DNA from 3 places in the Amedibacterium intestinale genome. Region 3 is predicted to be linked to each of the others. Evidence: a T-box and tRNA genes for the amino acid it is inferred to sense, from the RefSeq annotation. Region 3 holds a T-box; the other regions hold tRNA genes.
The links. A T-box is a leader RNA that pairs with one kind of tRNA and senses whether it is charged. The one in region 3 lies ahead of metG (methionine--tRNA ligase), so its partner is inferred to be a tRNA-Met.

Region 1 (12,202 bases), 1.1 Mb from region 3:
TTTTTTCTTCAGCAGTATTACACCAAGTTCAACAGGTGGACAATTTGCACAAGCTTATATTTTTAAAAAGCAAAAAATAAAGCTTAGTGATGGAGCTAGTATTTTATGGGGTGATTTTATTATATTCCAAACGACATTAATGATTTATGTCACTATTTTGTTTTTTCTTCGCTATTCTTACTATGTGGAGATAATGGGAGGGATCTTGCTTGTTTTTATTTTAGCTGGATATGGAGTCAATCTTGCCATTATTGTAGTATTATGGACAATGGCCTTATTTCCCAAATTATATGTGAAATTGAGTGGAAATGTAGTTCGTATTCTTGCGAAATTTAAAATTGTAAAGGATAAGGAAAAAACACTTGTAACATGGAGTGAACAGGTAATGTCTTTTACAAAAGAAATTAAGCGTCTGCATCATGAAAAAATGTTGATTTTAAAAACAGCAGTTTTAAGTGTTTTGCGAATGAGCGTTCAATTCAGTTTGCCATGGGTAATTGCGAATGCTTTAGGACACCCACTGGGAATTGAGTACCTTTTAGATTGTTTGGCTTTGTCTAGTTTTGTTATGATGGCAAATGCATTTATTCCCATTCCTGGTTCAAGTGGTGGGACCGAATTTGTATTTACGATGCTGTATGGGTATTTATTACAAGATTCAGCGTTAGCTAGCAGTATTATGATCTTATGGCGGTTCTCTACATATCATTTCATCATGATAGCAGGGGCAATTACTTTTGTGATATTAAAACATAAATACACAAAAGAAAGAATTAAAGAAAGAGGTATATAGGGGAGGATTGTTCATTTTATGAGAATTGGACTTTTTACAGATACTTATACACCGGATATTAATGGGGTCGTATCTAGTATTGTAACATTACAAAAAGAATTGGAAAAAGATGGACATGAGGTCTTTGTAATTACTAATCACAAAGCTTCTCATACAAAAAGAGAAGGAAATATTCTGCGTCTTCCTGGATTAGAACTAAAATGGTTATATGGATATAAATTGTCTACACCTTATCATTTTAGTGCTAGGGATGAAATTGAGAAGATGCATTTGGATATCATACATGTTCATACAGAATTTGGAGTTGGTATGTTTGGAAGAATTGTTGCGAAATACTTAAATATTCCAGTAGTTACAACATATCATACAATGTATGAAGATTATACTCATTATGTAAATCGTTTTGATATTGAAGAGATTGAAAAAGTTTCTAAAAAAATAGTATCTAGTTTTTCTAAAGTTCTTTCTGATAGTGCACAGGCTGTGATTTCACCAAGTGAAAAAACAAAAGAAACTTTATTAAAATATGGTGTTAAGACACCTATCTATGTTATTCCTACAGGACTTTCTTTTGAAAAATTTAATCATGACACTATAGATAGTAAAGAAGTAGAAAAGATTAAAGAAATGTATGATCTTAAAGAAGAGGACAAAGTTGTTGTGTTTGTGGGAAGAATAGCTCCAGAAAAAAGTATAGATATTCCCATCGAAGGATTTCGTTACATTACTGATTCACATATTAAGCTTATGATTGTTGGAGATGGACCACAATTAGAAGATTTGAAAAAAATGGTAAAGAATTATGGGTTGATGGATAAAGTTATCTTTACTGGTAAAAAATCAAGTGATGAAGTTCCATTATACTATGCTTGCGCAGATTGCTTCGTATCTGCTTCTTTAACAGAAACACAAGGAATGACATATATTGAGGCTTTAGCTTGCGGTCTTCCTGTATTTGCCAGGTGGGATGATGTTTTGGAAAACTTAGTTGTTGAAGGAGAAAGTGGGTTTTTATTTGATGATGCGCAAATGTTTGCGGAAAAACTAACATCTTATTTCTCTTTGCCGAAAGAACAACGGCAAAATTTCCGTCAAAAAGCGATAAGCAAAGTAACGCAGTATGATGCAAAAGTCTTCTGTTCAAAAGTTTTAAGTGTTTATTATCAGGCGATTGATGATTATTCTCAGGCATATGAAGTTGTGAAAATCAAGACGTTTGATGATTGTGTACGTATTTATGTACAAAATGATTCTGAAGATCAGCCGCAGAAGATATTGATCAGTTTTGATGACTATTTTTCTTACAAAATTCGACTTCATACGATGCTTGATAGATTTACAGTTTCTGATTTTAAACAAAAGGAATTGAAATTAGAAGCATATAGAAATGCTGTTCGAAAATTGCGCGTAAAAGATTATACTCGAAAGGAAATGAAATTGTTCTTTCAAAGAAAAAATATCTTAAGTGATCAAATGATTGACGAAGTATTAGATGAATTAGAGGAAAAAGGGTATATCAATGATGAATTGTATATACAAAATAAAATTGAAAAATTACAGTATTCACTTGTTGGAAAAGGCAATATACGACATTCTCTCATTAATAAGGGAATAAATAGTGAAGATGTGGAAGAAGCTTTGAAAGGGTTAGATAATGAAGGGGAGCTTATCAAGGCAAAGAAGATGGCACAAAAATTGATGACTACTATGAAAGATACTTCCCGTAAAATGAAAAAACAAAAAATTATTAATAAATTGATATCGCTTGGGTTTGATGGTGATATTGCCAGACGTTCTGCTGAAGAATTGGATTATGAGCAAGAAGATGAAAGTCCAGCTTTGGAAAAAACGATTCAAAAAGCATTGCGTAGTTATGTAAGAAAGTATCAAGGAAAAGAACTACAGTCGAAAATTATGTTATATTGTATGAGAAAAGGATTTTCACGAAGTGATATACAATGTAAATTAGAAGAAATGGAGTGTTTGGATGAATAAAAGAATTGAAGACTTAGAAGATGGATTTCGTGGGACGATAACGGTCTTGCTTCTACAGGTAAATAAAGGTGTTACAGCAAAAGGAGCACCTTATCTATCTTTACAGTTTCAGGATAAAACTGGACGTATGGATGCGAAATACTGGAATGTTAATGAAGCGTTACTACATGCATTTGCACCAGGTATGATAGTAAATGTGCAGGGAGATGTCCTTTGTCATCAAAAACAATTACAGTTTCGTGTAAATAAAATGGAAGTTGTGGATAAAAATGAGATAGATATTAATGAATTTGTGAAATCAGGTTCAATAAGTAAAGAAGAATTAAAACAGCGTCTATATGAAAGAATCAGCGAGATTAAAAATCAGACAATTTATAAAATTGTTTTAGAAGTAGTCAATGACTATGAAAAAGATTTCTTTGATTATCCTGCTGCAACGAAAAACCATCATGATTTTTCGGGAGGATTGGCTACACATGTAGTTGGAATGCTGGATTTAGCAGATCATTTATGCAAGCAGTATCCGTTGTTAAATAAAGATGTATTATTTGGGGGAGTTATCCTTCATGATTTAGGAAAGCTAATAGAGCTGAGTGGAGCTTTAGTAAGTGAATACACAGTACAGGGAAAACTGCTTGGACATATTAGTATCATGCAGGCAATAGTATATGAAAAAGCAAAAGAACTTCACTTGGAAAAAGAGGAGGAAACAATGCTTTTAAGACATATGATTTTGTCACATCATGGACAGTATGAGTATGGTTCACCTGTACTCCCAATGCTTCCAGAAGCTGAGATGCTCTATTTGATTGATAACATCGATGCCCGCATGAATACTATAGAGAAAGCATTAAGTGGTGTACAGGAAGGTGAATTTACACCAAGAATTTTTGCTTTAGAAAATCGAAGCTTTTATAAACAAAAGATAAAATAAAAGAGGAACATTTGTTTATTCCTCTTATGAAAAAAAGCATTGTGAATTACTTTGAACTTCACAATGCTTTTTAAATTTTCCTTTTTAATTTTCGCTAATTAATTCCAGGTTATCTAGATATTCACTTTCAAATGCAAGTTTCTTTTCAGCATCACTTGTATATTTTTTTACAAGAGCACTTGATTTCATAACTGGCTGTAATGTTCCTGCTCCAGCAACACATCCACCAGGACATGCCATACCTTCTAACAGGTATCCATTACGTTTTCCAGCTTTTGCCATCATTAACATTGTACGACAGTTTTTCAATCCCTCTGCAGAATCAATCAACACTTCCATATCAGGGTGTTTTTCCTGAATGCATTGTTTTACTGCGTTTGCAACACCGCCACTAACGGCAAATCCACGACCATTTGCAGTTCCTTCGTTAAATGGTTCATCAACAGTAGCTTGTGCTAAATCGATACCTTTAGCTTCAAACATACCCATAACTTCTTCAAATGTAAGAACAAAGTCTACATCACTTCTTATACTTTTGCGACTTGCTTCAAGTTTTTTTGCAGCACATGGTCCGATGAAAACAACTTTTGCATCAGGTTTCTGTTTTTTAATTAAACGACCTGTTAAAACCATTGGTGTCAATGCCATAGAAATATATGGTTTGAAATCTGGGAATAATTTTTTAGCCATAACTGACCATGCAGGACAGCATGAAGTTGCCATAAATGGCTGTTCGTTTGGAACTTTGTTTAAGAAGTCTTCTGCTTCTTCAACTGTACATAAATCAGCTCCAATAGCTACTTCAACTACATCTGAGAACCCTAACTCTTTCAATGCACCTTTTACTTTTTCAGGTGTTACTGTTGGACCAAACTGTCCTACAAATGCTGGAGCAATGGCTGCAACAACTTCTTTGCCAGTTTTCATTGCATGAATCGTCTGGAAAATCTGTCCTTTATCAACAATTGCACCAAATGGACAGTTTACTAAACACATACCGCAAGATACACATTTATCATAATCAATTTCTGCACGACCAAATTCATCTGATTTGATTGCATCCATTCCACAGCTTTTTGCACATGGACGTTCAAGTTTGTTAATGGCTCCATAAGGGCATACGTCCATACAGCGGCCACATTTAATACATTTTTCCTGATCTATATAAGATTTTCCATTTACGATACTAACAGCATCTTTAGGACAAACTTCAACACAAGGGTGCGCTAAACATCCCTGGCATGTATCTGTGACAACAATCTGTTTTTCAGGGCATGCATTACATGCAAATTTAATGATGTTAATTAATGGATCATCATAATATTTTTCCGCAATAGCACTTTCTTCAATGCCTTCGCTAACAGGAGCATGTTCATCCATACGACGTAAAGGAAGTCCGATTCCTAAACGAAGACGTTCCCCAACGATAGCTCTTTCTAAGAAAATGCTTTCTCTATATTTCGCATGTTCTCCAGGAAGAATCTTGTAAGGAAGTTGTTCGATTTTAGTTGCGTAATCTCCTCCTTCATACGCAAGACGGGCAATTTCCGTAAATACTTTTCTACGAATATCTGTTACTGAATTGTAGATTCCTCTCATAAACTTGTTCACCTCATATTCATTATACTTGAAATAGTAAAATTTAAAAGAGAAAAATTAAAAAATTCACAAATAAAATTAGGAAAGGTCGCAAAATAAAATATACTTTTGATTAATTCTTTCTATACCATATATTTGCCTATCAAAAAATACATTATAAACATATAGTAAAGTGAGATGTAGTTATCTCACATAGACAAGGAGGAAACAAATATGTTTGATGAAAGATGGAATGATGGAAAAAATTATGGAAGATGCTGTGATGGTTTTAATGATGAAAGATGGAATAGGGGATGTGGCTGCAGTCAATATGATGGATGGAATAGAAGATGTGGATGCCAGCATATCTCAGTTCGTTCATGCAATCACTGCCAATATCGTGATTTTGATCGCTGCGGCTACAGGGGAAATCGCTGTTATGTCGATGGAAGACGTGATTGCAGAGACAATCGCTTTGAGGATAACGGGGATTTCTGTAATAACTGCAATGACTACTAACTATGAGAACTTTCTCATAGTTTACATACAAACCATTTGCGTTATTTCTATTTTAAGATATAATAGGTTGCATTAAGAGGTGAAAGAGTTATGATTAAGCATATTATATGGGATTGGAATGGAACGTTATTAGATGATTTAGATGTTAGTATGGAAGCATTAAATTATGTGTTGGAAAAAGAAAATCTTCCTTTGGTGCTAGATAAAGAAGAGTATCGGAAATATTTTCAATTTCCTGTTATTGAATATTATAAAAAAGTGGGCTTTGATTTTAATAAGACTCCTTTTTCAGTTCTGGCAAAACAATATATGGATTATTACCAGCCAAACTCTTTGTCTTGTTCTCTTCATAAAAATGTAGAAGAAACGTTGCAGAAAGTAAGATCTAAAGATGTTTCACAGTATTTATTAAGCGCAAGCAATTTGGATTTTTTACATGAGCAGCTTGCAGAATATGATATAAAAAAATATTTCTTAGATATCAAGGGACTGGATAATATACATGCACACTCAAAAGCAGAGCTGGCGAAATGTTTTGTGGAGGAAAGCGGATTTAACCCTGATGAAGTATTGTTTGTAGGAGATAGTGTTCATGATAGTGAAGTTGCGAAATATGCAAACTGTCATTGTGTCTTGATTGCAAATGGACATGAACATAAAAGTAAATTATTGAATACAGATTCCTATGTTGTGGATAATATGAAACAGTTTTATGATTTTATTGTTGAAAATATAAAATAAAACAACTAGATTTATATAATCTAGCTGTTCCAGAATGAAAGCAGCGAAAGGTATGCTTTCTGCGGCTCATTTATAATTTGATAATGTTGAAGATGATTTGGAAATAATCGCTTGTATGGTGGGGTAGTAAAACGTTCATCAATAAAAACAATAACACCTTTATCATGGACGCTGCGTATGACACGACCAGCTGCCTGTAATATTTTATTCATTCCCGGAAACTGGTATGCATAAGCATAACCCATCTTTTTTTCTTTTTGAAAATGTTCTTTTAATAATTCTTGCTGAGGATTGATTTGAGGGAGTCCAACACCTATTAAAATGGTTCCTATTAATAAATCACCTTTTAAGTCAATACCTTCTGAAAACATGCCGCCAAGTACACAGAAATATACATGTAGTTTCTGAGTGCTGGAAAACTGATTTAAAAACATCTTCTTTTCGTCCTCTGATAAATTTTCTTTTTGAATAGTAGTTTGGATGTCAGGGTATTCGTTTGTGAAAGCATCATGAATTTGTTCCATATACGCATAACTTGGACAAAAAACGATATAATTGCCTTTTTTTGATAAAATAACAGCATGTAAATAGGATATAAGGGAAGGAAGAGATAAACTTCGATTCTTATATTTTGTAGAAATAGCGTTGTTTATAAGAATCATCGATTGCTCTTTATGGAAAGGAGAGGGCAATGATAACCGATTTGTTTCATCTTCTCCTCCTAGTAAATCTAAATAATAATCAATAGGGGATAATGTAGCAGAGAATAAGACAGAGGTTCTTCCTTTCTCCATAATGGATTTTAAAGGAGTTCTAGGATTCATACAAAACTGTTTGATAGTTACATCTTTATTCTCTTTATGTATCCAGGTTACAAAGTTTTCATCATAGTAATCCGAAATACGTAAATAATTGACTGCATTAAAATAGATTACTTTAATATCTTCATCATATGTATCATCATGTTCACTTTGTAAATATCCATCACAGTGTTCAATAAAATGATCTATCTTTTCTAATATAGAAAGCTGTGGTTCATTGGAAGCATAAAATTCGTTATCTTCACATAGAGAAGATAACTTTTTAAAATCTGCAAGAACAGACTTGATAGAAGAATGCAGCTGTTTTTCTTCTTTTGGAATATATTTTGATAGCTGCTGGAAAGAACTTTTTGATAGAACAGCACTATACATTTCTCTAGCTCGATCAACAAGGTTATGCGCTTCATCTACAAGAAATATGTAATTTCCTTTTTCCATAAAGAAACGTTTTAAATATACTCTAGGGTCAAATACATAATTATAATCACAAACAATAAGATCTGCATATAAAGAAGCATCTAGACTTAATTCAAAAGGGCAGATAGAATGTTTTTTCGCATACTGAGATAAAATTTCTTTATCCATAAGATCTTCATTGGATAAAAGTTCATATAAAGCATCTTTATTGCGACTGTAATATCTTTTTGCATATGGACAAATATGTGGATCGCAATTTCTTTCTTCTAAAAAACAAATTTTATCTTTTGCAGTAATACCTACACTTTTGAAAGGAAGTTTTTGTTCATATAAAAGATTTAAGGTATTGTATACAACACTGGATGTGATATTTTTTGCGCATAAATAAAAGATTTTTTCCGCCTTGCCTTCTCCAATAGCTTTTAGTGATGGAAAAAGAGTAGAAATCGTTTTTCCGATTCCTGTAGGAGCTTGGGCAAATAAAGAACGTTTATCTAAGATAGTTTTATAAACACCACTGGCAAATTCTCTTTGTCCACTTCGATAATTTTCAAATGGAAATACAAGTGATTTCAAAGACAGAGCACTATTCATGCGAATCTTTTGTGTAAGTTTTGCCCAGCGAAGATAAAGGGATAAAGTTTGTGTGTAAAAGGAAAGAAGTTCTTCTTTTGTTTTGACCTGTCGAAATGTTTTGGTTTGTTTTGTTTCAATTTGGTAATAAGTTAGCTGTACAAGGATATTGTCTAACCCATTTTGCTGTACATATATGTGGGCATAACAATATGCCTGTGCAAAGTGCAGGAAATTGGAATCATCGATTTCATCATAAGGAATAGCAGTTGTTTTGATTTCTTCAAGAATAATGTTATCTTCTTCTTTGAAGATCCCATCTGCACGTCCGTCTATAATGAAATTGATGGTATCGAGTTCTGTTTCTAATTTTAAATAAACTTCACTTTGGTAGTTTCCTTTTCCTTGCGATTGTAGCAAACGATGGATTCTGCTGCCTAGATTTGCACGTTCTATTGAGGCTGGAGTATAAGAAAGATCCCCACTTTTATAAAGAAATTCAACAAGCTCTCTTACAGATAAACGACATTCCAAAAAAATCACTCCACTTTCGTATAGTTTATTGTATACATTTTTTAAGAAATTTACAATGTAGAATGCTTGATTGTCATGTATAATACTTATGTAAAAAAACTGGAGGTTTATAATGAAAGAATTTGTAATTCAAAAAGATGATGCCAATCAACGAGTGGATAAGTTTATCATGAAAACAATGAAGACGATGCCTAAGAGTCTTATGTATAAATATATTAGAAATAAAAAAATAAAAGTTAATCGCAAGCGCTGTGAGATTTCACAAAGATTGCAGGAAGGGGATACCGTACAGTGTTTTATAGCAGAGGAGTTTTTTGAAAATAAGAAAGAATTGAAGTTTCTTAAGGTTCCTTCGAAAGTAAACTGCTTGTATGAAGATAATAATATTATATTATTGTGTAAGCCATCAGGGCTGTTGGTGCATAGTGATACAAAAGAATTGCAGGATAATTTAGCGGATCGTTATTTACATTATTTATATGAAAAAAAAGAATATGATCCAGAAATTTCACAAAGCTTTACACCTGCTTTATGTCATCGTATAGATAGAAATACAGAAGGGATTGTTATCGCTGCAAAAAATGCAGAAGCATTGCGAGAGATGAATAACTGTATCAAGGAAAGAAAAGTTGATAAGTATTATTTATGTATTGTCGAAGGCAAGATGGAAACAAATAAAAGCATCATAGAAGTTTGGCATAAAAAGTTTGAAGATAATCATGTAGAAATTAGCAAGGATAAAAAAGATGGATATCAAAAAGTAGTAACAGGGTATAAGGTATTAAGTGAGAAAAATGGTTTCAGTCTTTTAGAAGTAGAACTTATTACAGGGAAAAGCCATCAAATTCGAGCAGTTATGTCTTTTTTAGGGCATCCTTTATATGGAGATATCAAGTATGGTGCTAAAAGAAATGGAAGACAAGATTATCAGGCACTTTGCGCTTATAAAGTGAATTTTCATACAGAAAATAATTCAATATTATCGTATTTAGATGGGAAAGAATTTATGCTGCAGGATACAGGTGTTGAAAAAATATATAAAAATCTATAAGTGTATTTAAAAGCTGGCAATGTCTCGTTTTTAACAAAAAAAGTAAAATAAGGGTTGCATAAAGTGAAGGAATCTGATATTATATTAGGGCACTGATGAAAAGAGTGTTAGATGTGCGCCCATAGCTCAACTGGATAGAGCGTTTGACTACGGATCAAAAGGTTGTGGGTTCGATTCCTGCTGGGCGCGCCATTTATTTTAAACGGGACGTAGCACAGCTTGGTAGTGCACTTGATTTGGGATCAAGGGGTCGCAGGTTCAAATCCTGTCGTCCCGACCATTAAAATTGGCTGGGTAGCTTAGTTGGCTAGAGCATCCGGTTCATACCCGGAAGGTCGCGAGTTCGAGTCTCGCCCCCGCCACCAATTAGCTAAAAGGACCCTTAGCTCAGTTGGTCAGAGCATCCGGCTCATAACCGGTGGGTCGTAGGTTCGAGTCCTACAGGGTCCACCAAAAAAGTAAAAAGATGGAGGAATACCCAAGTGGTTGAAGGGTCCGGTCTTGAAAACCGGTAGGTCGGGAAACTGGCGCCTGGGTTCGAATCCCAGTTCCTCCGCCATCGAATTAAATATCGCGGGGTAGAGCAGCCTGGTAGCTCGTCGGGCTCATAACCCGGAGGTCGTTGGTTCAAATCCTTCCCCCGCAACCAAATGGTCCCGTAGCTCAGTCGGTAGAGCAAAGGACTGAAAATCCTTGTGTCGTTGGTTCGATTCCGACCGGGACCACCATTTGGAAAATAGCGTTTCAGCTGATGAATAAAGGCTGAAACGTTTTTTTTGTATATGATGTATCTTGTGTAAATTTTACGTATTGTTGTTTCTTCGTTTCTATTGAAATAGTGGCTTTGTAAAATTACGTGTGGTAAAACTAACAAAGGACAATAAAATAACTTGTGGGCATCAGTACCCCAAAGATGTTTATTGAAAACAAGATGTAAAGGATGAGAGAGCTGATCAGCTCTCTCGTTTTTAATATCAGAATGGAAGAATATTTTTGTTTTTTTCTTTTTCCAAAAGAAGTTTCAATCGTAGATTTTCTACTTCCAGCTCCAGCATCATAAGGCGCTGCTTTTTAATGTAAAGTTCTCTTTTGAGCCATCTTTCTTTACGTTGGTAATAAATTTTATTGTTCATTTTCATTTTCTCCTTCCTTAGGGTATAAGTGATAAGTGGTATCTTTATTCAGTACATAAAGCACTCTGTTTCGGAATCGTTTCCAATTGGTATATCCATTGGAATTGTGCTTGATACATTTGATCGTCCTGTTTCTGTTTTCTATGATCCCGCTGTTTATCTTTCTTCCATGTTCATTCGTGACGATAAAAGAATTTATTATTTCAGTCTTCCATCTGGTCATCGTATTCGCAAAGGATGATATTTCAGGTACTTTACAATCCCTGAAAGCACTGATCAGTTCATTGATATCTTTTCTTGCATTATCAAGATCACTGTTCTTATAGAAATATATCATCCTGTCTTTCAGATTCATGGCTTCTTCAAGTTCAGGGTTATACAAACACATATAATGCAGGATATCGTTATAGTTATAGTATCCCTGAAGTACTTTATTATATTTCTTTTCTCTATTTGGATCTGTATATGCAGGATCGTTTGTGAAGAGAAGCCAGTTGAATTTTTTATAAAGGTAATACTGTTTACGCATTCTTTCAGCTTTTTCTATCGAAGCTGCATCTGCATTTTTCAGATCCATGAGCTTATAGTTCTTTAACTGATTCATCGTACGCAGACGCACCTTGTCTACTCTTCTGTTCAGTTCCTGGATGAGATGGAATTTATCCGCAGCTATGGCGGCATTGGGGAACATCATCTTTGCGACGATCCTGTAGGTTTCCCATAAATCAATAGATACGGCCTTTACAGCACATCTTTCTTCTCGGGGAATGAAAGAAAAGTAATTGATGAGTTCGGACTTTTTCCTGCCTGGAAGAAGATCGATGACATTTTGGGAGTTGAAATCCAGAAGGACACATACATAGGAACTGTTTTCAGATTTGAAACTGTAGACTTCGTCGATATTCAGATATTCAGGAAGTTTTCTTCTGGATATCTGGACATGCCTGTCAAAGATGGACATGGCAGAAGTAGAGGATATATGATTTCTCTGTGCAACGCTTTTAAATGTATCGGCAGGGTTTTTCAGATCTCGAAGGACATTATATACGGTCAATAAAGAGATCTTCATTCCCTTGAAAGTAAAAGGATTGTCCTCATAGAAAGTCTTATTAC
Region 2 (9,045 bases), 1.1 Mb from region 3:
TTCTATATGTATGATTTGTATCAACTTCTAAATCATTTACTTTCATAGAAACCTTATAAGGAACTGTATCTAAAACAAAATATTTCGGTTTTATCACCGTTTTATTTCCTGCTAAATCCCATATTTCAAAAACCAAATCATATGTTCCATCTTCTACAAAATTCATATCTGCAAACCAAAAAACATCTTCTTTCCATCTAACAGGGATTTCTTCTTTTCCATTATTTTGCAAGCGATATAATTTGCTTTTTTCAATATCTATATTAGGTTCTTTAATTTTATACTGCAGATGAAACGGTTTATTCTCAAAATCTTTTATTTTTTTATTGCTACCTAAAACTTCAGGTTTTCTACTGTCAACAATAAATGATGGATACTTATTTTCTATTTTATGTCCACCCTTATCCTGCAGCTCATAAGCTATTTCATAAGTTCCATCTTTTAAAACAATTTCCCCCTGATAACCTCCTTCTGTTTTTTTCCATGGCAGTTTTTTCCCATTTACCATAACAGCACTTTTTTCTTTATTTAGATGGTTTTCTTTAACAATAAAATTTAGTCGCTGCTCTTCGTTATAGTAATTTGACGCATGATCAATATTTGTATCATTTAATCGTACTTCTACTTCTGGAAATAAAGTATCTAATTCAAATTGTAAAGCCTTTAAATTCTCTACAACATTCCCTGCATGATCCTCAAGATATACTCCCAATGTATATTTACCTGATGTAGAACATGGAATTTTCATTACCCATAGATTTTCTTTTTTAATCCATTCTCCTGCTAATTCTTGTTCATTTACATATACTTTACTTTTGTCTTTCTGAAAATTAAGATCTTCTACTTCTACATATACATCCTGCTGTGCATAAAAAACTGTATTTTTCGATATAACGTTTATACCATCACTAAAGCGATAGACAGGCTTTTTAAAATCTACATGTAGAGGAAAGTCCTCATTTGAATAGGTAATTGAATTCCCTGCTTTATCCTCTCCATAAACATGAAAAACATAAGTTCCTTCTTCTTTTAAGTTATAGTCATAATGTCGTTTTCCCTGTTCACTGTAAATTACTTCTCCATCTTTATTAATAGATATTGATGTCGTTTCCTTTTTTAAATTTTTATCTTGAAAAGATATTTCTATTTTCTCTTTCTTATTTACAAAATCAGGTAAACTCTCAAATTCTTTATTACCTGCCTTAAAGATGAGAGTTGGTTTTTGTTGATCAATTACAAATTCGCTGGATAAATAAGTTTTTTCTTTTCCAGGTAAAACAACTTCAACTCTGTATCTTCCATCTTCAGAAAATGGAATGGTTGCTGTATAAGTATCTTCAACCCGTTCCCACTCTGTTTCTACTTTCTTTTTCTGCTTTTTCTGTAATTTATAAAGTTCAATGTCTTTCTCAAATAAACCACTTGGAATATCTATGTTCATTTCTACAAAATTGTTATATCCTTCTTTAATCTCTTCTTCATTAATCAAAAATTCTATCGTTTTTTCTTCTACATCATCCGCAAAGATATAAGTTGAAAAACTACTCAGCAATAGAAGAACTACTATTCCTATTAAAAATATCTTTTTTCTCATATGACTCCTCCTTATTTATTAAAATGATGACTCTGTTTTTTAAATTCATATTACTTATATAATTTTGTTTCTTTATATAAGAAGATCATGCCTATACTCCCTAAAACCATCCCACACGATAAACTTATAACCTCAATTATTTCCCACATACGTTATCCCCCATATCTCTAACTTTTCTTTTACTTCTTTTTCCAGTATCTCATCTTGTCTTGTCAGCTGCTTTATTTGCCTTAGGTAACGAATAGATTGTTTCAAATAATCAATACTTTTATCACTTTCATATCCTGTCAAAATGTAATACATAGAAGCTTTTATTCTAAAAATAACATCATTTCTTAAAGAATCTTCTATCTTTAACGTTTCATAGAAAGCTTTTTTCATATCTTGTATATTCTCCTGACGTTGATAATATAGTCCTTGTCTATAAAGACTTTCTGCTTTCATTTGTAATATATCTGTTTTTGTTAAACCTTTATCATATAGTGTATTTTTAAGCTTTTCAATTATTTGCAATTCCTGTATAAAGGCTTCTTCCTGAAATACTTCCTCTTTTGCGTAATATACTTGATAAAGCCATAATAATTGATCTTGCAGTAATCTTTTATCTGCGAAATTATTAATATCTGTTTCTATTTGTTTTAAATCCTGTATGCTTTTCTGTGTATCCTGTTTTGTAAGTGGATATGGATAAGCAAGCATAGATACAACACTTACATAATGAACATATTCTTTACACTCTTTTAATTGATTAATTAAAATCTGCTTCGCCTTTCGATAATAGTGCATCTCATCCTTTTCTAAATATTTGTAAAAGAGAAATTTATAGATTTCTATATTTTTTGTATCACTTATTTGAATTAAATGTTCCAATTCACTTAGTGCATCTTTTTGACTATTACTAAAAAAATCAAATGCCTCTATATACGTTACTTCTCTATCAGGAAATATTTTTACAGCTTCCTGATAGTTTGTATTTTGCATAAATTTCATATAATTGGCTTCGTTCTTTTTCTTTATATGCTTAAATAATGCAAAAGATAGAAAAATACAGATACTGAAAATAACAAGGATATAGAGTATTCTTTTTTTTCTATTGCTTTTTTTTAAGTCTAATGCTTCACTTACTTCTTCGATACTTTTATATCTTGCTTCTTTTTTTTCGGCACAGCATTTGTTTAAAACTTTTAAAAAGATGGAATATTCTTTTGATTCAGCAGATGTATAAGATAAAAGCGTTTGAAATGTTTTTCCAAAACTATAAATATCACTAGTATAATCTGCAATACCTTCCTCCATAATTTCTTTAGGAGCAAATCCTGGGAGTTCCTGTCATTACATTTTGTCGTTCAAAATAGAAACAGCAGCTTCCAAAATCAATCAGCCAAACGTTACCTTGCTCATCAACCATAAGATTCTGTGGCTTTAAATCTAGATATAAAATTGATTGCTTATGTAAATATTGTAAGATTTCTAATACGTTATGCATACATCGATGAATGTGTACTATCTTTTTTTCTTTAACATAGATATCCATTGACTGCCCTTTAACAATTTCCATAACCGCATACATCTTGGTATCATCCTCAAATGTATCTATAATCGATGGAATGCCTTTATACGCAAGCTTTGTTAATACATATATCTCTTTTTTAAATGCATTTCTTATTACCTGATGTGCATTCTTTTCCACAACCTTCATTGCCCACTCTTTATTTAATAAATGATCCCAAACACGATAAACACTTGAACTCCCTCCTCTACCTATTACTTCTCTTTGTTCATAACGACCATGTAGAAGCATTTCTTTCATAACCTACCCCTTTCTCTTATCATGAAAAACATAAGTGCTGTTTCCAAATGTTAAAACATCATTATCCTGTAGTTGCTTTTCAATAATTCTTTCTCCATTACAGTAAGTTCCATTTAAAGAATGAAGATCTTTTATGCTTTTCTTTTTAGAATCGTATACCGCATGATAAGAAGAAACACTTTTATCATCTATCGACATCTCATTATCTGGATTTCTGCCTATTGATAGATTTGTACCTTTAATAATATATTTTTCACCACTATCTTGATCTTCAAAATAACATTCCTCTGTATCAAGAGGCTGAAATAAGACAATCGTTTCATTGTTTTTTTCCTTTCTGTTAGATGATGCAATATAAGTTTGTTCTTTTTCTGCTACAAGACTTTCTTGTAAATTCGTTGGATACCTAAGCGCTCTTGGTATATCTCGAATTTGAAACTTTGTTTCTTCTCTATGTTTAAATTTCTGATACCACTTTATTTTTTTCTTATGCTTGTTTTTAATCTGCTGTAAACGAGATATTAAAACTGGAAAAGAACTTTCTTTTTCTTTCATAAAGCATAATAAACAACCAAATACTTCATAAGAATCTTTTGCGTGCAATTCTTTCAGCAACTCTTGCAGAAATAATGTATATATTTCTTTTTCTTGATTCCAATATTCATGAGCAACAGGAAAAACAAGAAAACAGAAATCATTTGTATCAGAAGAAAGATAAACATATTCTAAAGAAGTAATAGCTGGTTTTGTAATTCGGTTTTTAACAAATCGTTCAAATAGAATAATGAGAAAATCAAGCAACTCTTCCTGCGTGAACTCATGTTCCCCTAAATAAGATTTTAAAGAAACATAACCTTTTGAATCAAAATATAACCGAGAGCGATACTTTGGATCACGAATACAAGGTAGACAGTTGACGTCATTTAAAATTTGCTGATAAAGGTAATCATCAAAATCTTTTATTCGCTTTAAATGAACCTCTATAAATCCATCTTCTCTAAATTCTATTTTCTTTATCTTATCAATCATAATGTCTCCTCAACTTTCTACATAACTTTATACGTACAGGAAAATAGAAAATACAAAAAAAAATTATTTTCACATAATTACACATAATTTTCATGCTATAATCATTCACGTTACGAAAGGAGATATCATGCGTTATTCAAAGCTTTCACTTCTGGAAATGTTACATATAGGTGCTATAATTTTCTTAAATCTATATGTTTATACTTTAATACCGCCATTGTCAGAAAATATGTCTGGCTTAGGAAATAAATTTCAACATCCGCTATACTTATTTATATGGTCATTATCCATAGCAACATTCTTTTTAATTCATACAAAAGAACTAATGCAGTCATATAATTATCCAAATAAATGGGGGAAAATATTCTTATATATTAGTACTATATTGATGGTGGTATGTATTTTACTCCCATACAAACCTTTTCAATTCCCTTTATTGTCAAAATGGCATGTAAGACTTGCAATGTTTGCTACTGTTATATACATACTAGTATTCTTGCATTTTTTATGTTATCAAACGTTACATACCTTTAACATAAACATAAGTTATCTAAAATTTTATTTTGTGTTTATTTTTTTAGAATTACTTTTATATATTTTAAATGGAGGTGTTTCCACGTTATTAGAAACATCTTTTGCATTGATTATGAGTTTATTTCTTCTATACTTGCAACATAAATAAACGCTTAACTATATTAGAATAAAAACTAAAAACACCTTAATACAAAGTGAAAAACATCATGTATTGATATGATCCCACTAAAGTAGACACACGAAATAAACAAACGTGTATCTATGGAGGTGGGATTTTTCTATGGGAAGAAAGCCAAAGTTATCAACAAAAGAAAAAGTATATATTTGTGAACAATATTTAAACAGAGAGAAAAGTGTAAGAGAGCTTGTCAATGATTTTAATATCGATAAGAAGACAATAAGTACATGGATAAAGATGTATCAGTCATTGGGACCTAGATGTTTCAACCATAAAACACATAATGCAAAATATACTAAAGAGTTCAAACAACAGGTAGTTCAAGCATATTTTGCAGGAGAAGGTTCTCTCGTAGATATTGCCATCAAATATGAAATTCCTTCATACAGTACTGTCAGAAGCTGGATTAAGAAGTATAATAACCTTGAAGAACTTAAGGATTATGATCCTAAGCCGGAGGTTTATATGAAAGATCGCAGCAGAAAAACAGCAAAAGAAGAACGTATTAAAATCGTAAATTACTGTTTGGAACACAACAAGAATTATAAGGAGACAGCTGAACTATTTGATATTTCATACACGCAGATATATCAATGGGTTAGAAAATATCTATCAGCTGGAGAGGAAGGTCTTATCGATCGTCGCGGACAGCACAAGACTGAAGAACAGCTAAGCGAAACAGAGAAACTGCAACGTAAGGTAAAACTTCTTGAGCATCAGCTTAAGGAAATGGAAATGGAGAATGAGCTCTTAAAAAAAGTACAGGAAATCGAAAGGAGGCGGTATTCTCCAAAACGAAAAACGAAGCGAAATACTTAGCTATCAGAGAACTTCATGAAGCAAAGAAATATAGTATCAGCTGGATGTGCAAACGATTAGGTGTTAAACGTTCAGCCTATTATAAATGGCTGAATCGCTCTATTACAGCCAATGAACAGGAAGATATGAAACTAGCAGAAATCATCATGGAATATCATCAGAAATATGGTGGGATTTTAGGTTATCGCAGAATGCGTATCTTCATCAATCGTAAATATAATAAGCACTATAATACGAAACGTGTTCGTAGAATAATGAGGATTCTTGGGATTCATTCTGCAATCAGAGGAAAAAGAACCTGTTGTACGGTTTCAAACAAGCTGAATCAAAAAGCTGAGAATATACTCCACCGAGAATTTGAAGCATCTGGACCAAATGAAAAATGGACAACCGATGTAACGGAGTTCAAAGTCCCACATTCGCAAGAAAAACTATATCTTAGTGCATTTTTCGATCTGTATGATCGTTCTATTATCGCATGGTCTATTAGTAATCGAAATGATAATGCACTTGTGTTAGACACCTTCAATCAAGCAATCAAGCTAAATCCAGATGCTCACCCGCTATTTCATTCAGATCGGGGTTTTCAATATACAAGCCCGGTATTCCAGCACAAGCTGAAGGAACAAGGAATGACGCAGTCCATGTCAAGAGTAGCGTGTTGTCTGGATAATGGTCCAACAGAAGGTCTATGGGGAATCATTAAAACAGAAATGTATAAGATATATGATATCCATAATAAAGAGAGCTTGGTGGAAGCAATTAGCAAATACATCGATTTCTATAATCATCAACGTTATCAAACGAGATTTGATTCAAAAGCACCAATGGAAGTAAGAATAGAAGCTATCAATAATGAAAAACCAAAACATTATCCAATCGCATTTAATCCAAGAATCGCAAAATATAAGGAGTCACTCAAAAACAAAACCCAATCAGCATGATGCCAATTGGGTAATAAATTTTACTTATTTAGTGTGTCCACTTGACAGGGACCAGATCAGATTAAGGTGTTTTTTTTTGACTACGATTTGACTACTTCTATTTGCACTTATTCACACTTGTTCACACCAATTTTACAAATGAAATCATATATACAAAAAAAACGTTTCAGCCTTTATTCATCAGCTGAAACGCTATTTTCCAAATGGTGGTCCCGGTCGGAATCGAACCAACGACACAAGGATTTTCAGTCCTTTGCTCTACCGACTGAGCTACGGGACCATTTGGTTGCGGGGGAAGGATTTGAACCAACGACCTCCGGGTTATGAGCCCGACGAGCTACCAGGCTGCTCTACCCCGCGATATTTAATTCGATGGCGGAGGAACTGGGATTCGAACCCAGGCGCCAGTTTCCCGACCTACCGGTTTTCAAGACCGGACCCTTCAACCACTTGGGTATTCCTCCATCTTTTTACTTTTTTGGTGGACCCTGTAGGACTCGAACCTACGACCCACCGGTTATGAGCCGGATGCTCTGACCAACTGAGCTAAGGGTCCTTTTAGCTAATTGGTGGCGGGGGCGAGACTCGAACTCGCGACCTTCCGGGTATGAACCGGATGCTCTAGCCAACTAAGCTACCCAGCCAATTTTAATGGTCGGGACGACAGGATTTGAACCTGCGACCCCTTGATCCCAAATCAAGTGCACTACCAAGCTGTGCTACGTCCCGTTTAAAATAAATGGCGCGCCCAGCAGGAATCGAACCCACAACCTTTTGATCCGTAGTCAAACGCTCTATCCAGTTGAGCTATGGGCGCACATCTAACACTCTTTTCATCAGTGCCCTAATATAATATCAGATTCCTTCACTTTATGCAACCCTTATTTTACTTTTTTTGTTAAAAATATCATTTCTTCTACAAATCGTTTAATTTTTTATGATATTTATATATATCATAATTAAGATATAATTTATCTAAAAATACAATATAAACATTTTTATTTAGTATGTACTTAAGAATAAGTATATAATGATTAGAACCACATAAAACACTAGCTATATCATATCAATTTCTATCATAACAATTAAAATGTTTTTTGTACGTTTTCAATAAAAACCTTTAACAAAACATCATCCAGACTTATCTAAACGTCTATTTCAAGATTATTTTATTAAAGTATACAACCTCTTAATCTATATCCTCTTATATTTCATATAGAATAGATATATAGGTAAATTCATAAAACTATTTCGGTAATCTAAAATTACGTGGTGTTTGAAAGGACAACACTTTATGCTGTGGTCTTAGTGACTGCAGCTTTTTTCATGCTCTCATCATCTTTGGGGTACCTTTTCTGATATTTCCTCATTATTTCGATCATCATTTATGTTATCATATCTTTAAATCAATATATAAAAAAAGTAAGAACCACAAAGTTTAGCGACCTAGGTTCTTACTTACCCAAAGTAGGCATCTTTATGATAACATTTAATAACTTTTCTCTCAAGTACATATCTCAAAAATCTTATGACGACTATATTTCTAAGATCGAACTTTCTTCCATCACATGTCCATGCTGTTCTCATCTTGGATTTCATTTTCATGCTTATTATAAAAGATCTTTACTTACACATAATGGTATTATTACCTTAAAGATATGCAGGATTATTTGTCCTCACTGTCACAAGACTCACGCCATCCTTCCTGTTTCTTTAATTCCTTACACCAGACTCCTGGCTTCTGATGTAATAGAAATCATTCTCGATCACGATACTGATAAAGATCATTCTAACCTTTTTCTTGATCCAGTTTACTTTTACTCCATCTTTCATCGATATCATTCCTTTTTACTGAATATTTCCTATTTCCCTTCAATTACTGATTTTTTCGTCTTTCATATTCATAGATTTCATAGAAATTTTGCTCAGTTGCGCGGCTTTCTTTTCATTCCCACATAGGATTCCTTTCCTGCCTTCCATTTTGCCTTCATAATGACACTGTAATGATCATTATAGACTGGAGGTTGATGAAAACATCCATTGTATTTTCAGTTCTTGATGTTTTCTTTTGATTTTTATGAAAAACGATACTACTTCTGCGTCCATCAGTGACGACTATATCCTTCATCTCTTTCAT
Region 3 (12,202 bases):
ATTTTTACAAATGTTATTGGAGTATTTGTATATTGGGCATTAAATGGAATAATTTTCCTGGTGGATAAAAAGCATCGCAATCTGATTGACTTTTTATTAAGAACATATCTGATTAGAGTAGAAGCTGAAACAATAGAAAGTAAACAGGAAGTGAAGGCTCCTGTTACAGAAAAGAAAGTGGAATCTGTTTCTAAAGTATCATATCCTCGCAATCACATTGATTTAAGGGTACGTTCTAACTTCAGTGCTAATGGGGAATATAATGTGGAAGAAATTTTCCAGATGGCTGCAAAAGAAGGAATTCATACGATTTCTATTACAGACTGGAACAGTGTAAAAGCAAATGCTCTTGCTGTAAATATGAGCAAGCTTTATAATATTAACTATGTTCCTGGTATTGAAATAGGGGCAGAATATAAAGGCAGAAGAGTGCGTGTTCTAGGATATTTTATTGATTATAAGAATGATATATTTACAACAATTGAAAATAATGGCTTGGTAAATGAAAGAAATGCCAGCTTAGAAAGAGTTAGAAGATTTGAAAAGATATTAGGTGTACAAATTCCTGTAGAACGCCTGCTGCATACAAATCGCTTCCAAAGGATTTCTGGAAGATTACTGGTGCGACATGTATTAAATTCTAGCTTATACGATGAATGTGAAGTATTAAAGCCATATCGCAAGATGGAAATGAACAAAGCAGTAGAAATTTTATGTCAGGAATATTTTGCATATGGAAAACCTTGTTATGTGATGATGAAATGTCCTCCTTTGCAGGATGTCTTGGATGTCATATCATTAACAAATGGTGTAGCGGTACTTGCGGATGGAGCTGATTTCCTGCATGATGAAGAACTGATGAAGGATATTCTCTCTCATGGAATCGAAGGAATTGAAGTGTTCCAGTCGGCATATAATAAAAAACAGATGGCTGATTTATTGCGCTATGCACAAAAAGATAAATTGTTAATTACTTGTGGAAGTGGATTTACAAGTAGAAAACAGGGAAATGAATTAGGAGACTGTCATTGCCCGGAAGAAGCAGAAAGTTTAATTATATCTTTGATTCGCGCAAAAATGTAAATACTGATTTAAGACAAACTTTAAGGATGGCTGAAATCTATCATAAAGTTTGTTTTTTTGTTTTATAACATGAATATCCCATAAGGTATATACTAGGATAATGTTTATTGTGCTATAGTGATATAGAAGAAAAAGTAAAAAATAACAGATAAATTTGTATTTTCATCCTTTTGCATCGTAATTAATTATGAAAGATAAAAGAGGTGAAAGAATGATAGAAAATACAGAATTGGGTAGTGCAGTTGAAATTAGAGGAAAAGGAAAGGCGTTTGATGATTACTGTAAAAGAGTATTGTCAAATAAAGATGTAGTAAGTTATATACTTGAAAAACTTATCTTAGATAACAAGGGATATTGCGGTATAAAAGAAAGCAATATCGTAGATGAAAGCATACCAGGTGCAAGAATAGAGTATGATAAACTCTATGAAGTAAAACTTCCTAAAACGAAGATATTTGTAAACATAGAAGCACAAAGCAAAGAAAATCCAGGGTATCCATTGATGAACAGAGCAGTTTATTATGTGAGTAGGTTGATAGCTAAACAAAAGAATAAGTCAGAAGGGTTTATGAAATCAAGGTATGGAGAAATGAAAGAAGTGTATTCCATATGGATCGTAATGGATATGGATGTGAAAAAAGAGGAAATGATAGAAGTACATACATTTCCTGAAAAAGAGGATAAGACATTGATGAATATCATTATGGTATATCCATTAAAAGAAGACAGTGAAAATGAAGTCATCAGATTTTTACACATTTTATTTGTATCGGATATGGAAGTAGCTAAGAAAAAGCAGATATTAGAAGAAAGATATAAAATAAAAATGACAAGAGAACTAGAGGAGGCAATGGATGATATGTGTAATGTAATTGAATATTATGAAAGAAAGACAAGAGTAGAGGCATTGGCAGAAGGGAAAGAAGCAGGTATAGTTGAAGGAGAAGTAAATACAATGCTCAAGGCTATAGAAAAAATAGAAAAAAATATGAATTTGAGCAGAGAAGAAGCAATGGAGATTTTAGAGATTGATGAAGAATTAAAAACTAAGATTTTAGATAGGTTAAACAGAAGGAAATCATAAATTCATTTACGTATTTGTATCCGATATAATCCTTGTAAAAGAAATGCTTGTAATACAGTATGGATTTCTATATAATTGTATATGGTAAAAATCAAAGGTAATGACAGGAAGAGTACTGCATTTTGAAAACCTAGAGAACAGATGGCAGGTGGAAATCTGTATGAAGAAATGACAGGAAAATGGCCCTGGAACCGCTTTTTTGAATGATTAGAAAAAGTCGTGAATCTAGCGTTAAGGATTTGAGGTGTACATTTGTACACGAAAAAAGGTGGTAACACGAATCTCTCGTCCTTTGATGAGAGATTTTTATTTTCTAAAAGGGAGGATTTACTTATGTGTGAAAACTGCAAGAAGAAACCATATTTTATCACTACAGCAATTGCTTATACATCAGGAAAACCACATATTGGAAATACATATGAAATCGTATTGACTGATGCGATCGCGCGTTATAAACGTCAACAGGGATATGATGTATTTTTCCAGACGGGAACAGATGAACATGGTCAAAAAATTGAAGAAAAAGCAAGAGATGCTGGTATTACACCAAAACAGTTTGTAGATAATGTTGCTTCTGTTGTTCGTAAAAACTTTGATATGATGAATACATCTTATGATTACTTTATTCGTACAACGGATGAACAGCATGAAAAACAAGTGCAGAAAATCTTCAAAAAATTATATGAAAAAGGTGACATTTATAAAAGTACCTATGAAGGAATGTATTGTACACCATGTGAATCTTTCTGGACAGAGAGTCAATTAGTTGATGGCTGCTGTCCAGATTGTGGTCGTCCAGTGAAAAAGGCAACAGAGGAAGCGTATTTCTTTAAAATGCAGAAATATGCCGATCGTTTAATTCAGTATATTGAAGAACATCCGGAATTTATTCAGCCAGAATCTCGTAAAAATGAAATGTTGAATAACTTTTTAAGACCGGGACTACAGGATTTATGTGTATCTCGTACTTCTTTTACATGGGGTGTACCAGTCGATTTTGATCCAAAACATGTTGTATATGTATGGGTAGATGCTTTGACAAACTATATTACATCTTTAGGATATGATGCGGATGGAAATCATGGGGAAAACTTTAAGAAATACTGGCCTGCTGATGTACATATCATCGGGAAAGATATTTTACGTTTCCATACAATTTACTGGCCAATTATCTTAATGGCACTTGATTTGCCACTTCCAAAACAGGTATTTGGACATCCTTGGCTATTAGTTGGCGATGGAAAAATGTCTAAATCAAAAGGAAATGCGATTTATGCTGATGAATTAGTACACTATTTTGGTGTAGATGCAGTACGTTATTTCGTTCTTCATGAAATGCCATTTGCTCAGGATGGAACAATTACCTGGGATTTGATGGTAGAGCGTGTGAACTCTGATTTAGCAAACGTTTTAGGAAACTTGGTAAACCGTACAATTTCTATGCAGAATAAATACTTTGGCGGTGTAATTAGCAATCCATTAGAAAAAGAAGCTATTGATGAAGAATTGATCTCATTGGCAATGGATACACCAAAACGTGTAGAAAAAGCAATGGATACCTTGCATGTTGGAGAAGCCATCGATGAAATTTTTGCGCTTTTGAAACGTTGTAATAAATATATTGATGAAACAACACCATGGGTTTTAGGAAAAGATGAAAGCAAAAAAGATCGTTTAGCAACCGTACTTTACAACTTGATGGAAAGTATCCGTATTGCGGCAGTACTTTTAAGCAGCTATATGCCAGAAACTTCTGAGAAAATCTTAGATGAATTAAGTACTTCACAAAGAGATACAGAAAGCTTAAAAGAATTTGGTATGTTAGAATGTGGCCGTACAGTTGATTCTAAACCAGAAATTCTATTCGCTCGTAACGATATGAAAGAATTTATGGAAAAACTGGAAGCTGATAAAAAAGCACAGGAAAAAGCAGAAGAAAAAGCTTCCAAAGAAGATAAAAAAGATGTGAAAGAAGAAATTTCTATTGAAGATTTTACAAAAGTAGAATTAAAAGTAGGGACAATTATTTCGGCAGAAAAACATCCAAAAGCAGATCGTTTGTTAGTAGAACAGATTGATTTAGGAGATGAAACACGTCAAATCGTCAGTGGAATTGCGAAATCATTTAAACCAGAAGAAGTAGTAGGGAAAAAGGTAGTTGTGGTAACGAACTTAAAACCAGTAAAACTTCGCGGGGTAGAAAGTCAAGGTATGATTTTATGCGCAAGTACAGAAGATGATTTGGATATTGTTTCCATTGCGAAAGATCTTCCTAATGGAACGAAAGTAAGCTAGTTTATGAATCCGAAACAAAAGGTTACGATTTTTGGTTACGTAGGACTATTAATTCTTGTAGGACTTGTGTTTATCATCAAAGGATGGCAAGTGCAGGAACAAATACTTCTATTTCTTGGGATTTTGTTGATCGTGATGGGTATTGGAAGAGGTATAATGTTGAAAAAATATCTTCCAGGCGATAATGATGATACAAAATTAGATGATTATTTAGAAGATGAAGAAAAAGAAGAAGATAAAAATTAAAAAAATTATAGTAGCTACTTGCGATATAGACAAAGTATTGTTATAATTGTATAGCACTTACTTTGGGCCCGCATGAGGCTTAAGGCGGAAGGAGAGTATATTATGAAAAAAGGAATTCATCCAGAATACCACCGTATTATGGTAAAATGTACTTCTTGTGGAGCTGAATTTGAATCAGGTTCAACTGCAAAAGAATTGCGTGTTGATACTTGCTCAAACTGTCATCCATTCTTTACTGGACGTCAGAGATTCGCTGCTGCTGCAGGACGTATTGAAAAATTCAACAAAAAATACGGACTTAAATAACAACAATTACAAAGAAAAAAGAGTTATGACAGAAGGACAAATTGTTCAAGAAGTTATGACTCTTTTTTTAATATAGTAATATAGCTATGTATTCTTTATATGCGATAAATGGTCATATGACTTGTAGGAATGCTTAGAAATAAGTACGATATAGATACTTGTAGAAGTAGTATAGTTTTGAAAAATGAAAGAATACTAATACTAGTGAAAAAATAAGGAGATTATTTATGAGTAAAGTATTATATATAAAAGCAAATATTAAAGAAGAAGGGCAGTCTAGAACATTTCAAGTATCCGACCATTTTGTAGAAATGTATAAAAAGAATCATCCGGAAGATGAAGTCATTACACTGGATTTATATAAAGAAGGTATTGATTTTTTAAGACCACAGGATTTAGATTCTGTATTTGGGCCTAAGACAGAAGAAAGTAAACAGCACCCTGTATTGAAATATGCATATCAATTTCAGGAAGCAGATAAATATATTTTTGCTGCACCAATGTGGAATTTATCTATGCCGGCTATTTTAAAAGCTTATTTGAATTATGTCAGTGTTACAGGTATTACGTTTCGCTACACTGCACAGGGACCACAAGGACTTTTAGAAAATAAAAAAGCTATCCATATTACTGCTCGTGGAGGCGTATATGAAGGAAGCGAAGTAGAAATGGGAGATCGTTATCTGCGCACGCTGTTAAATTTCTTTGGTGTATATGACATCTCTACCATTGCGATTGAAGGTTTAGATGTAATCGGAAATGATATTGAAAACATTCTTTCTTCATCAAAAGAAAAAGCTGAAAAACTTGCGGGAACATTTTAATCTAAGAAACAGGAGTGTAAGCTTCTGTTTTTTTGTCTAATTATGTAGTATAATAAACTGCGTTATGAGGTGAAGATATGTATCAGCAGTATAAAGAGGGATGGCTGGAAGTTATTTCTGGCTGTATGTTTGCAGGTAAGACAGAAGAACTTATTCGTAGAATTAAAGTTTTGGAATATGCAAAGAAAAAAATAGCAGTATTTAAACCGAAAATAGATAATCGATACAGTGAAGATTCTGTTGTCTCTCATGCGGGAAGCAGTGTGAAAAGTTTTAATATTAAAAATGCAAGAGAAATTTTTGATTACATAGACGATAGTTATGATGTAATCGCAATTGATGAGGTACAGTTCTTTGATGAAGAAATTGTAGAAATTTGTGATCATTTTGCGGATCAGGGAAAAAGAGTTATGGTAGCAGGCTTGGATATGGATTTTAGAGGAGAACCATTCAGTGTAATGCCGCAGTTGTTTACACATGCAGAGTTTGTAACAAAACTAACAGCAGTATGTATGAAATGTGGCGCACCTGCGACAAGAAGTCAAAGATTAATTGATGGTCATCCAGCTCGTTATGATGATCCAATTATTCAGGTTGGCGCAAGTGAACAGTATGAGGCAAGATGTCGTCATTGTCATGAAGTGCCGGGAAAAAGAACCATTCATAAAGACTAACAATTTTAAATTGTAGAAAGAAGGTTATGCGTAATCTTCTTTTCTTTTTGCGAAAAAACGGCATATATATTGACTATGTAAGATTTTTAAGTATTATATATAACAAAAGTAAATATTAAATGGAGCAGTATATTAACAAGATGCTGTAATGATATATCTTATCATGGGTAGATATTTTCGTATAAAGATTGGAGGGATGTTTGATGGAATTACAGAAAAAAGAACAGGGGAAAAACAAAAGCAGATTTAATGTTTGGAAATTTCTGCTTGCGAATAAATTACTTACCGCAATAGGCATGATAGCTTTGCTTATGGTAGTTGTACTTGGAATAGGAAAATCTTATGTAGCAGAAAGCAAAACTACAAAGCTTGGTTTTGAAGATATTGGGGAACTGGCTACACAAAGTGCATATGTTACGGAAGTAAATGTGACAAAAGCCGCAAGAAATCTATTTGGTATGGAAATTCCATTTACGCAAAGCAAGTATGTATATAGTTATGATGTGAATATAAAAGCAGGATTTAACTTTAATGAGATAGAGTGGAAAGAAACGAATCATGTGATTGAAGTAAAATTGCCAGAAGCAAAAATTTTAAGTACGGAAATAGATATGGATTCCTGCAAGATCTACCATGAAGATGAAAGTATATTTCGACAGATTACATTATCTGAAAACAACAAAGCATTGGCGGAATTAAAAAAGAATGCGGAAAAAGATGCGATTTCTAATGGGTTGTTGGAAAATGCATATGAAAATGCAGAAAAAATATTAACTCCTTTTTTTGAGAAAGAATATGATTTAAAGGAGTATAAGATAAAATTTATTAAGAAATAGGAGATGATTAACAAATGATGAAAAAACTTCGATTTATCTTAATAGGTATTGTTATTCTTATTGCATTGTTTTATTTTGTATTATTTTTAACTGCATAGTATACAAGAATATAAATAATATAGAGGGTGTCTGCTGTAGATATAAGCAGAGGGCACTTTCTTTTTTTATTCTTTTTAGATGTTGAAAAATTCTTTTCATTTTAAGTGTTCAATGGTATAGTATATAAGGATATTTATGCCATTTAAGGCTAGTATAAATAGAGGCAGGAGGTTATGTTATGAGTATCATGATTGAACGTCTGGAAGGTATGGTAAACCGTTATCACGAAATTACGGAAATGATGATGATGCCGGAAATCGTATCCGACAGTAAAGAACTTGCGAAACTTGGAAAAGAACAGGCAGATTTAACACAAGTTGTAGAAACTTATGAAGAATACAAAAAAAGTGCGGAAGCTTTACAGGAAGCAAAAGAACTTTTAATGGAAGATGATAAAGAAATTAAAGAAATGGCGAAGATGGAAATTGAAGAACTTGAGCCTAAAATTGAAGAACTTTTAGGAAAGCTGGAAATTCTTCTGATTCCAAAAGATCCAAATGATTCTCACAATGCGATTGTGGAAATTCGTGGAGCAGCTGGTGGAGATGAAGGAAATATCTTTGCGGGTGACTTATATCGTATGTATAGCAAATATGCAGAAAGCCAGGGCTGGAAAATTGAAATCATTGAAATGGATGATTCTGAGGCTGGTGGATTCTCTTTGGTATCTTTTATGGTAAAAGGGGATGGCGTATATGGCAGATTGAAGTTTGAATCTGGAAGTCATCGTGTACAGCGTGTTCCAAAAACAGAATCACAGGGACGTATTCATACATCTACTGCGACGGTTTTAGTTACACCGGAAATTGAAGCAGAAGATTTTGATATTGATATGAATGATTTGGAAATTGAAACCATGCGTGCAAGTGGTGCCGGTGGACAGCACATTAATAAAACAGACTCTGCTGTACGTATCATCCATAAACCAACAGGTATTATTGTAAAATGCCAGGATGGTCGTTCTCAGCATGAAAACCGTGCAACAGCATTGATGACTATTCGTTCTCGTGTATATGAAGAACATCAGCGTAAACTGGAAGAAGAACAGGGAGCTGAAAGAAGAAGCAAGATTGGTACAGGAGATCGTGCAGAAAAAATCCGTACTTACAACTATCCGCAAAACCGTGTTACTGATCACCGTATTGGATATAACGTAAACCAGCTGGATCGTATCATGGAAGGTAGAATGCAGGAATTATTAGATGCTTTACAAAGTGCTGATCAGCAGGCAAAATTAGCAGGTACAAAAAATGAGTAGTTATAAAGAAGTGCTAAAACATGCACAGAGACGCATGGAAGAAGCAGATCGAGGAGAGCAGGCAGCTTTGCTTTATCTTTTGGAACTGACAAATATGGAAGCACATAATTTATATATGGAATTTGAACAGGAAATGCCAGAAGATATTGAAAAAGAATATGAAGCAGGTATTCAGCGTTTACTGGCAGGAGAACCGTTAGGGCATGTGCTTGGTTTTGAATGGTTTTATGGGTATCGTTTTAAAGTAAATGAAGATGTGTTGATTCCAAGACCTGAAACAGAAGAGCTTGTTGCCAATGTATTGGCTGCTTATGATGAATATTTTCAAGGACAGCAGGTAACTGCGGCAGATATTGGTACAGGTAGTGGAGCAATTGCGATTTCTTTAAAGAAAGAGGAAGAAAACATTCACATGCTGGCAAGTGATATTAGTGAAAAAGCAGTGATGGTGGCGAAAGAAAATGCCGCAAATAACGATGCAGTGGTATCCTTTCTAGTAGGTGATATGTTACAGCCTTTGATTGATCGTGATATCAAACTGGATATTCTTATTAGTAATCCTCCATATATTCCAAATGAAGAAGTCATGGAGGATAGTGTGGTGAATTATGAACCACATGTGGCTTTATTCGGTGGAGAAGACGGCTTGAAATTTTATCGTGTTATCTTTGAGAATGCACCTAAGATTCTAAAAGAGAAAGCATTCATGGCATTTGAAATGGGTTATAACCAAAAAGAAGCATTGAGTACAGAAGCCAGAAAATATTTCCCTGATGCGAAGATTGAAGTCATTAAGGACATGAGCGGTAAAAACAGAATGTTGTTTATCTACTTAAACCTTGAATAGAAAACATAGATTATAGGCAGCTTTGTGCTGCTTTTTGTATTTCGTTCACATATAATGATGTATGGTAAGTGAATACATTATTAAAAATTTAGTATTATTGGAAATTATAGTGTTCTATTTGTTTTTTACAGTCAAAATAAAAGTTCTGTGGTAAAATGTTAGTACGTTTATAGGAAAGGATGTTGTATATGGCGGATATTATTGTCATTGGTGGAGGACATGCTGGTGTAGAGGCAGCACTTGCTTGTGCACGTATGAATAAAGATACCATTCTATATTCTATGCATATTGATATGATCGCATCAATGCCCTGCAACCCAAGTGTAGGAGGACCTGCAAAGGGAATCGTTGTTCGTGAAATTGATGCATTAGGTGGAGAAATGGGAAAGGCTGCGGATGCAACAGCACTTCAGTTTAAGATGTTGAATACAACGAAAGGACCTGGTGTACAGTGTCTTCGTGTGCAGTCAGATAAAATTGCGTATATGCGTTATATGCAGAATAAAGTGTTACATCAAGAGCATCTTGAAGTGCGTGAGATGTGTGTGGAAAAGGTATTGGCAGAAAATGGTGTTGTTCGTGGAGTGTTACAGGCGGATGGTCATATAGAGCCTTGTCATTCTTTGATCATCACAAGTGGAACGTTTATGAGCAGTCGTATTTTAGTAGGACATACTTCTACCAAACAAGGACCAGATGATGAACCTACAACAGATTCATTATCACAAAGTCTGCGTGATTTAGGTATTCATACATTCCGTTTAAAAACAGGAACACCAGCACGTATTCGCAGTGATTCCATTGATTTCAGTAAAACGGAAGTACAACCCGGCACAGATGCTTTTTTACGCTTTTCCAATGAAACGAAGTCCATTCGCCCTTTTGAAAAACAGGCGGTATGTTATCTGACCTATACAAATGCGAAAACACATGAAATTATTCGCTCTCATTTAAAGGATTCTGCTATGTATTCCGGGCTTGTGAAAGGGATTGGCCCACGTTATTGTCCAAGTATTGAAGATAAACTGGTACGTTTTGCGGATAAGGAACGTCATCAGATTTTCCTGGAACCGGAAAGTGAATCTTTAAATACAACTTACATACAGGGATTTTCTACTTCTATGCCACACGATGTGCAGGAAGATATGTTGAAAAGCTTGCCGGGATTAGAAAACTGTATCATTGAGAAATATGCCTATGCGATTGAGTATGATGCGATTGATCCATTACAGTGCAAACCAACATTGGAAAATAAAAAGATTGAAAATCTTTATACTGCAGGGCAAATTAATGGAACAAGTGGTTATGAGGAAGCAGCTGCCCAGGGGTTAATGGCAGGTATTAATGCTGTATTGAAAATGGATGGCAAAGAACCTCTTATTTTACATAGAGATGAAGCATATATCGGTGTTATGATTGATGATTTGGTGACTAAGGGTACAAAAGAGCCTTATCGTTTATTAACATCAAGAGCAGAATATCGTTTGTTGTTGCGTCATGATAATGCAGATCGAAGATTAAGTACTTATGGACATGAAATTGGACTTATCAGTGATGAAAGATTCTCTGCATTTGAAGAAAAAGAAAAAAATATTCAAGAATGTAAGGAGTATTTAAAGACAGTTCGCTTTACACCAAAATCTGAAATTAATACTTACTTGGAATCTATTGAATATGGAACATTAAAAGAGGGAATTTCTGCTTTAGATTTATTAAAACGTCCAAAAGTTACATTAGATGGCATGAAAGATTATCTGGAAATAAAATATGATGATGAAGTACTTTCTCAGGTAGAAATTGAAGTCAAATATGAGGGTTATATCAACAAAGCAAAAAGAGATGCTGCACATTTAAGACAAATGGAAAGGGTAAGTTTACCACAGGATTTGGATTATAACAGTATTCAGCATTTATCTTTAGAAGCAAAACAAAAGCTATCAGAAATACAGCCAATGACGATGGGGCAGGCCTCTCGAATTTCAGGTGTGAATCCAGCTGATATTGCGGTGTTGGCAGTATATTTGGAGCAGTTAAAACGAAGTTAGAAAGATGTAATAAAAAATGATGTAAGACCATTTGCGGATACATCATTTTTTATGTTATATAAAGAAAAATTTTGTCAACTGGCAGATTTATTTAAATAATGTTTTAACAAAACATAATAACAGTTTTAATGGTTTTCTTTTTAATTCCCTCCTTTATTATCATTTCTTTCATTTTATAATTAAGAATGTTCTCTATTCTAACCAAAATTTGATGAGAATGGTTAGAATGATTAAAAATTGGTTAGAAATATACAAATCTTGAATTTTCCTATAATAGTAGTAAATAAGAAAATAATAGAAAAACTGTGCTTTTGGAAGAAATTCGAATTTTTTTTAATAGGCACAGTCTCTTTTTTATCAATGTGTTTGTTAAACATCATGCGAAAGCATTGCATGTTTTGATGATAAAGCGCATCATACGGTACAATGCATCATAGTTATCTTTTTCAATTCGCACTGTACAATTATCTATACGTATCACATTGTCCATACGACTTGCGAATGCTGCATTGCGTTCATGATGAAAGGTAATTTCCATACTATGAGAAGTTACCTCTTTCTTCATAGTTGCATGCGTTAAAGCTTTTGGAATTTCAGTTTGATAA

Region 1: it has a tRNA-Met gene. The T-box ahead of metG (methionine--tRNA ligase) is inferred to sense a tRNA for this amino acid. The anticodon was not compared.
Region 2: it has a tRNA-Met gene. The T-box ahead of metG (methionine--tRNA ligase) is inferred to sense a tRNA for this amino acid. The anticodon was not compared.

Annotation. Positions count from the first base shown of each region.
Region 1 is NZ_AP019711.1:317,375-329,576, forward strand. It holds gene A9CBEGH2_RS01570 (lysylphosphatidylglycerol synthase transmembrane domain-containing protein) at 1-793, shown strand, start outside; gene A9CBEGH2_RS01575 (glycosyltransferase) at 812-2,788, shown strand; gene A9CBEGH2_RS01580 (3'-5' exoribonuclease YhaM family protein) at 2,781-3,722, shown strand; gene A9CBEGH2_RS01585 (4Fe-4S dicluster domain-containing protein) at 3,807-5,321, opposite strand; gene A9CBEGH2_RS01590 (hypothetical protein) at 5,535-5,819, shown strand; gene A9CBEGH2_RS01595 (HAD family hydrolase) at 5,910-6,560, shown strand; gene A9CBEGH2_RS01600 (ATP-dependent DNA helicase) at 6,581-8,914, opposite strand; gene A9CBEGH2_RS01605 (RluA family pseudouridine synthase) at 9,018-9,956, shown strand; tRNA gene A9CBEGH2_RS01610 (tRNA-Arg) at 10,072-10,148, shown strand; tRNA gene A9CBEGH2_RS01615 (tRNA-Pro) at 10,160-10,236, shown strand; tRNA gene A9CBEGH2_RS01620 (tRNA-Met) at 10,245-10,321, shown strand; tRNA gene A9CBEGH2_RS01625 (tRNA-Ile) at 10,333-10,409, shown strand; tRNA gene A9CBEGH2_RS01630 (tRNA-Ser) at 10,425-10,515, shown strand; tRNA gene A9CBEGH2_RS01635 (tRNA-Met) at 10,529-10,605, shown strand; tRNA gene A9CBEGH2_RS01640 (tRNA-Phe) at 10,609-10,684, shown strand; gene A9CBEGH2_RS01645 (hypothetical protein) at 10,931-11,089, opposite strand; gene A9CBEGH2_RS01650 (ISL3 family transposase) at 11,079-12,202, opposite strand, start outside.
Region 2 is NZ_AP019711.1:329,794-338,838, reverse strand. It holds gene A9CBEGH2_RS01715 (Ig-like domain repeat protein) at 1-1,594, opposite strand, end outside; gene A9CBEGH2_RS01710 (hypothetical protein) at 1,727-2,890, opposite strand; gene A9CBEGH2_RS01705 (protein kinase domain-containing protein) at 2,898-3,404, opposite strand; gene A9CBEGH2_RS01700 (FHA domain-containing protein) at 3,408-4,433, opposite strand; gene A9CBEGH2_RS01695 (helix-turn-helix domain-containing protein) at 5,248-5,964, shown strand; partial or broken gene A9CBEGH2_RS01690 (IS3 family transposase) at 5,958-6,908, shown strand; tRNA gene A9CBEGH2_RS01685 (tRNA-Phe) at 7,113-7,188, opposite strand; tRNA gene A9CBEGH2_RS01680 (tRNA-Met) at 7,192-7,268, opposite strand; tRNA gene A9CBEGH2_RS01675 (tRNA-Ser) at 7,282-7,372, opposite strand; tRNA gene A9CBEGH2_RS01670 (tRNA-Ile) at 7,388-7,464, opposite strand; tRNA gene A9CBEGH2_RS01665 (tRNA-Met) at 7,476-7,552, opposite strand; tRNA gene A9CBEGH2_RS01660 (tRNA-Pro) at 7,561-7,637, opposite strand; tRNA gene A9CBEGH2_RS01655 (tRNA-Arg) at 7,649-7,725, opposite strand; gene A9CBEGH2_RS12655 (DUF6431 domain-containing protein) at 8,388-8,867, shown strand; gene A9CBEGH2_RS01650 (ISL3 family transposase) at 8,986-9,045, shown strand, end outside.
Region 3 is NZ_AP019711.1:1,750,099-1,762,300, reverse strand. It holds gene A9CBEGH2_RS08925 (RDD family protein) at 1-1,083, shown strand, start outside; gene A9CBEGH2_RS08920 (hypothetical protein) at 1,295-2,167, shown strand; T-box leader at 2,259-2,463, shown strand; gene metG (methionine--tRNA ligase) at 2,501-4,462, shown strand; gene A9CBEGH2_RS08910 (hypothetical protein) at 4,466-4,708, shown strand; gene rpmE (50S ribosomal protein L31) at 4,811-5,014, shown strand; gene A9CBEGH2_RS08900 (NAD(P)H-dependent oxidoreductase) at 5,242-5,838, shown strand; gene A9CBEGH2_RS08895 (thymidine kinase) at 5,916-6,512, shown strand; gene A9CBEGH2_RS08890 (DUF4230 domain-containing protein) at 6,716-7,348, shown strand; gene prfA (peptide chain release factor 1) at 7,626-8,705, shown strand; gene prmC (peptide chain release factor N(5)-glutamine methyltransferase) at 8,698-9,552, shown strand; gene mnmG (tRNA uridine-5-carboxymethylaminomethyl(34) synthesis enzyme MnmG) at 9,741-11,597, shown strand; gene A9CBEGH2_RS08870 (M55 family metallopeptidase) at 11,974-12,202, opposite strand, start outside.